One region of the Buttiauxella sp. genome, then DNA from elsewhere that is predicted to be linked to it. Evidence: predicted binding sites of a transcription regulator. Region 1 holds the regulator's gene; the other holds the start of a gene.
The links. Region 1 encodes PurR, which represses purine synthesis genes. Its sites were predicted from a motif close to CANGCAAACGTTTGCNTG; they were not measured.
Positions count from the first base shown of each region.

Region 2: purE (5-(carboxyamino)imidazole ribonucleotide mutase) is a predicted target of PurR. The motif match lies at 1,991-2,008, and genes of this name have one in related genera.

Region 1 is NZ_JBAVHX010000010.1:300,516-303,778, reverse strand. It holds gene WBL83_RS10205 (C40 family peptidase) at 1-213, shown strand, start outside; gene sodB (superoxide dismutase [Fe]) at 452-1,033, shown strand; gene WBL83_RS10195 (YnhF family membrane protein) at 1,198-1,287, opposite strand; gene purR (HTH-type transcriptional repressor PurR) at 1,707-2,732, shown strand; gene punR (DNA-binding transcriptional activator PunR) at 2,792-3,263, opposite strand, start outside.
Region 2 is NZ_JBAVHX010000009.1:9,619-12,881, forward strand. It holds gene mnmH (tRNA 2-selenouridine(34) synthase MnmH) at 1-208, opposite strand, end outside; gene purK (5-(carboxyamino)imidazole ribonucleotide synthase) at 326-1,396, opposite strand; gene purE (5-(carboxyamino)imidazole ribonucleotide mutase) at 1,393-1,902, opposite strand; gene WBL83_RS07045 (hypothetical protein) at 2,187-2,972, opposite strand; gene lpxH (UDP-2,3-diacylglucosamine diphosphatase) at 3,079-3,263, opposite strand, start outside.

The DNA.
Region 1 (3,263 bases):
GATCGCGGAGAGCTCGAAACGGGCGACCTGGTGTTCTTCCGCACCCAGGGTCGTGGCACCGCAGATCACGTGGGTGTTTATGTGGGTAATGGAAAATTCATCCAGTCACCACGTACCGGCCAGGATATTCAAATCACCTCGTTGAGCGAAGACTATTGGCAACGCCACTATGTTGGCGCTAAACGCGTCATGACACCAAAAACCATTCGTTAAAACCCTCGCCTGCCCTTCAATGGGCAGGTAAGTTCCTCTTTTGCTTATCCTTTCAATTTGTTACCCTAACCACGCACTAAATGTGGCTATTTAACAATAGATACCCAAAGTAATTCGAGTCGCATCGCGGCGGCAAAAAAATGATTCCTGAAGAGCTTACTTAAGTAAGTGATTTGGGTGAATGAACGCAGCCAACAAAGAGGTGGCTCGAAGTATTACGGGTAATAAGGAGTCAGCAATGTCGTTCGAACTACCTGCATTACCGTACGCGAAAGATGCTTTAGTCCCGCATATCTCCGTCGAAACCCTGGAATACCATTACGGCAAACACCATCAAACTTATGTCACTAACCTGAATAATCTGGTTAAAGGCACCGCGTTTGAAGGTAAAACTCTCGAAGAGATCGTGCGTACTTCCGAAGGTGGTGTCTTTAACAATGCCGCTCAGGTCTGGAACCACACATTCTACTGGAACTGCCTGGCACCTAACGCAGGCGGCGAACCAACTGGCGAGCTTCTGGAAGCGATCAACAAGTCCTTCGGGAGCTTTGCTGAGTTTAAACAGCAGTTTACTGATGCTGCTATCAAGAACTTTGGCGCAGGCTGGACATGGTTAGTTAAACAGGAAGATGGCGCATTAGCGATCGTTTCTACTTCCAACGCGGGCACCCCACTGACTACAGCGGCTAAACCACTGCTGACGGTTGATGTGTGGGAACATGCGTATTACATCGACTACCGTAATGCTCGTCCTAACTACCTCGAGCATTTCTGGGCGCTGGTGAACTGGGCGTTTGTTGCGAAGAATCTGGCTATCTAATCGCATACCCCCTAAATAATTCGAGTTGCTGGAAGGCGGTAAGCGCATGAATCCCCGGGAGCTTACTGGAGTAAGTGACCAGGGTGAATGAGCGCAGCCAACGCACCTGAAGCTCGAAGTATGACGGGGGAAATGATATGGGCCGCGATTGCGGCCCATTTTAATCAGTGCAGAACGGCAGTCAGTGCGCCGCAAACAATCAAAGCCAAAACAATAACCGTGGTCGTGATTGAAAATTTCAGATCGGTACTCATCACTAAACTCCTTTTATTCCCCATGCCCTTCTCACTTCAATTTGCAGGGTTGTTGGCTTCACTCTCTCACCCGAATCACTTACTTGAGTAAGTTCATCGGGATTCGTTCATTTGCCACCTACCTGCAAATCGAACTGATTTGGGCATACAATCGGTGTGTCCGGGTGATTTTCCCACAATCAGAGATAAAAATCCTCCAGGTTTTAACCTGATATCCATTTTCCCTCTTCCACTTTTCCCCTGGATAGGCCAAAATCCCTCGCTAATTTATTGCGTATCGTCAATTCAATGCCCTCCTCCCGTTTTATGTCGCAATCCCGGCATACCCGCAACCACCATGTTGCCTTTGGAGTCAGCGTACGCAAACGTTTAACACATTAGTAATCAGGGGTTTACGATATGGCCCGGAGTGAAATTTAATGGCGACAATCAAGGACGTGGCGAAGCGCGCAAACGTTTCCACTACAACCGTATCACATGTGATTAACAAAACCCGTTTTGTGGCGGAAGAGACACGCAACGCGGTTTGGGCTGCAATTAAAGAATTGCACTACTCGCCAAGCGCGGTAGCACGAAGCCTGAAAGTTAATCACACCAAAACGATTGGTCTGCTTGCCACTTCCAGCGAAGCACCTTATTTTGCCGAGATCATCGAAGCGGTGGAAAATAGCTGCTTTGAAAAAGGCTACACCCTGATTTTGGGTAACGCACACAATAACTTTGAAAAACAGCGCGCTTACTTATCAATGATGGCGCAAAAACGTGTCGATGGCCTGTTGGTGATGTGCTCTGAATATCCAGAATCCTTGCTCTCCATGCTTGAAGAGTACCGTCACATCCCGATGGTGGTGATGGACTGGGGCGAAGCGCGGGCCGATTTCACCGACTCGGTAGTGGATAATGCCTTCCACGGTGGTTACCTGGCGGGTCGTTATCTGATTGAACGCGGTCACCGCGAAATTGGTGCGATCCCAGGTCAGATGGAACGTAACACTGGCGGCGGTCGCCACGCAGGCTTTATGAAAGCGCTGGAAGAAGCGGGTATTTCTATTCCAGATAACTGGATTGTTCAGGGTGACTTTGAACCTGAATCGGGTTACCGCGCGATGCAGCAGATCATCGGCCAGCCTCAACGCCCTACCGCCGTCTTCTGTGGAGGCGATATCATGGCGATGGGCGCAATTTGTGCCGCTGATGAAATGGGACTGCGCGTGCCGCAGGATATTTCCATTATCGGTTATGACAACGTGCGTAACGCGCGTTTCTTCTCACCGGCACTAACCACCATCCACCAGCCGAAAGATTCGCTGGGTGAAACAGCGTTTAACATGCTGTTGGACAGGATCGTCAACAAACGCGAAGAGTCGCAGTCCATTGAAGTGCATCCACGTCTGATTGAACGCCGTTCAGTGGCCGACGGTCCGTTCCGCGACTATCGCCGTTAAGTTAATGTCGGATGACGCTGCGCTTATCCGACCTGAGAAATCCGTTCGTGGAGCCTGATTTATTCAGGCTCCTGCAACCATTCCTGATTCATCGTCTCGCTATCCCCAAGATAATCTAACAACCAGGCCAATGCGGGCGATGCATCGTTTTGCCGCCAGGTCAGGCAGCATGCTGCGTCAGGAAAAGGATTATCGAGCGTTAACTCGCTCCATTGCCCGGAAGCCAGCCACGGTCTGGCGATATGCAGTGGCACCATGCCGATACACAAACCCGCGCTCAAACAATCCGAACCGGACTGCCAGTCAGGCACCACCACCCGGCGTTGGTTATCCAAAAGCCAGGTAATGCGTTTAGGCAATGAACGCGAAGTATCTTCAAGCACCAGCGATGGCCAGTCACGCAGGTCATCATCGCTTAGCGTCCCACCGCGCTGTGCTAGTGGATGTGTGGAAGCCACCACACAACGCCAGCTCAAGGTTCCCATATCGCGGAAAGCATAACGCCCCCCAACAGGAATCGCCTGAGTCGCC
Region 2 (3,263 bases), on a different contig from region 1:
TGTGGCCAAGTACAATGGCTGCCTGTTGGCCGTGCTGCTTATAGCAGGTGCCCACAGCGGTACGCTCATCATCAGACATCAACGGGAAATTCAGTGCGGCAGGCATCGCCCCCTGGATGAATTCAACCGGCGCACGCACGTCGATAAGCGGAATATCGGCACGCAGCAGATGTTCATAATGTTGAGTATTGGGGCGAGCGTTTTGCATAGAAAACCTTAAAGCGAATGTGGGCAGAATTGTGCGCTTTTGCATGCAAAAAAGAAAGGAAGGGGGATGGGTTTGAATGGCAGGGCGGGAAGCGCTTAGCGCCAACCGCCCCTGAGATTACTTAGCGAGGTGACTCTGCGCCCAGGCAATTCCGCTGGCGTATTCCACAGGTAACAACGGCACCATGGCTTCAAGGGATGCATTCAGCCTGCTGGTATCGCTGTCATTGAGGTTGAGATGGCCCACTTTACGGCCTTCACGCACTTCTTTGTCGTACCAGTGCAAATGCACTAACGGCAGTTTCAGCCAGTCGTAATTTAAATCAGTCCCGATAAGGTTGATCATCACTGACGGCGAATTGACCACCGGTTGTGGCAGTGGCAGGTCCACAATGGCGCGCAGATGCAACTCAAACTGGCTGATGGATGCACCGTTTTGCGTCCAGTGGCCGCTGTTATGCACGCGTGGGGCGAGTTCATTAATCAGCAAACCGTCTGGCGTGATAAAGCATTCCATCGCCATGACGCCCACATAGTTCAACTCGTGCAAAATAGCTGACAGCATCGCTTCCGCTTGCTGTTGTTGCTCGATATTGGTCTGCGGGAACACAACGCTTGTGCGCAGAATGCCATCCTGATGCAGGTTGTGAGTCAGGGGATAAAACACGGTTGTACCGTCATGACCGCGCGCACCGACCAGCGAAACTTCACCCGAAAAGTTAATGCCTTGCTCAACGATACACTCGCCGTAGCACTCTTCTGGCAGTTGGTCGGTCTCCTGGCTGCGCAAACGCCACTGTCCGCGTCCGTCGTAACCACCAACACGGCGTTTGACTATGGCCAGTTCGCCGAGGTTTTGGAACACATCAGCCCACTGATCGCGGCTGGACAGCAGTTGCCACGGTGCAGTCGCCAGCGCAAGCTTATCGAACAGCTGTTTTTGTGTCAGGCGGTCGGCAATAATCGGGAACACATCACGATTCACAAATGCGTTGTGGCGAGCCAGTTCGCGGGTGAGGGCGGTTTCAGGCCAGCGCTCAATTTCTGCAGTAATCACGCTTTGCGCAAAGGGCACGGCTTCCGGCTCAGCATCAAGGCCAACCGGATAGACTGCGATACCCAGCGGTTCACCCGCCTGGCGCAACATTCTGCCTAACTGGCCATTCCCCAGCACGCAAACGCGTTTCATGCTTCACCCCGTGGGTCCGGGTTTTCCAGCACTTCGTCGGTCTGGCTTTGACGCCAGTTTTCCAGGCGCTGATTCAACTCTTTATCGTGCAGCGCGAGGATCTGTGCCGCCAGCAGTGCGGCGTTAGCGGCACCTGCTTTTCCGATAGCCAGCGTTCCGACAGGGATCCCACGTGGCATTTGAACAATGGAATAGAGACTGTCGACGCCGCTTAAAGCCGCGCTCTGCACTGGCACACCCAGCACTGGAACCAGGGTTTTTGCCGCGATCATGCCCGGTAAATGCGCCGCACCGCCTGCGCCCGCAATAATCACCTGATAACCGTTTTGGCTTGCCTGTTCGGCAAAGCTGAAGAGTTTATCGGGAGTGCGGTGAGCGGAGACCACTTCAACGTGGTGGGGGACATCAAGGGTTGTGAGGATTTCTGCGGCAAACTGCATGGTGGCCCAATCGCTTTTGGAACCCATGACAATGGCGATACGCGCCGGGGTCTGGTTGGAGGACATGCGTCTCAAAACTCCTGTGGGTATGCAAACATCACCGAACGTGGCTCGGTCGGTCAGAAGGGCTCAGAGAATAGCATGAACATAGAGCAAGGAAAACGGTTGCGTAACGATTGTTAACGGCAGTTTGTACTACTCTTCCCTGTTTTTTATCACATAATCACGCAATGCCAGATGAGCAACGTTCTATACCTGCGAAGTGAAGTATGACGGCGGATGCCTGACTGCGACAAAATAAAGCTCAGGTCATCCGGTTATTGCTTTGTATACCAGGTTACTGAGGAAAATTATTCGCTTTGAGCTAATTCATTTTCGCCTTGATTGACCCTTTGCAAGTACTGTGAAAATTGCTGTTCCAGGACGTTGAGATCCGCATTTTTGATAGAGGATTTTTTCAGACGAATTTTTTCTGTGCGATCGCCATATTCCATATCAATCACGATTTCGACTTCGTTAATGCCTATTTCTTTAATGAATACGGGGGGAATAAGTAAAGGATCGGAAAATAAATTAGGGGTAATGACGACCGTTTCTGTAGTCCAGGCCAGCACCGGGCGCTTATGTAAACGGTACCCGTTATACAGGAAGACGGCGGCTATCGATGCAAGCATGATTCCGGGTAGTGAGCCAGAACTAAAGGCCAGGCCTAAACCCGGCCCTAAAAAAACGGCGCAGGTGATCATGACTTTATCGGAGTTATATAAATAAACCTGCTCCCATTCCATATTTTCTTTTTTCGATAAAGAAGCGAGTTTACTAAAACCAGCAAGGCTGTTACTGCGTAAAATACCGTGGAGCAGAAAAGCTCCCACAGGCAATAGAGCAAGGGTGGCGATGGACATCAGCCATACAGACAGCTGCCGCCAGCGTGAGAAAAGAAAGGCAGCAACGAATACAACGGCCAGCGCTCCCCAAAGCAGGTTTTGTATAAGATATAAAACAATCATTAGATCTCGATTGCTTATTACCATCAACAATTCATATGCCAGATAATTAAAAACGATACTGAAGATCATTGCAGAAAATAAATTGATAGAAAATCCAATCCAGAAACATCTTGCTAAGTTTTTCACGGGTAATCCTTTTAGATGAAAAAAAGATTGTCTACCCCTGACATATAAATGCAATGTTAATTATGCTGCCAATATATTCGCAGTTTATATTTTTCTGGGTTATGAATTAAAATTCGAAGGGAATTAACTCGACGTCCTGGGCTGTGACTTTAATCATCGACCCTTGTGTATGCCAGGCGCCAAGCACGCAGCGAAACGCGGGTTTTCCGTTTGCAGAAAGAGCGTGAATTTCAGGGCGATGGGTATGACCGTGGATCATCCACTGAAGCTTATGGCGCTCAAGAGCGTCAA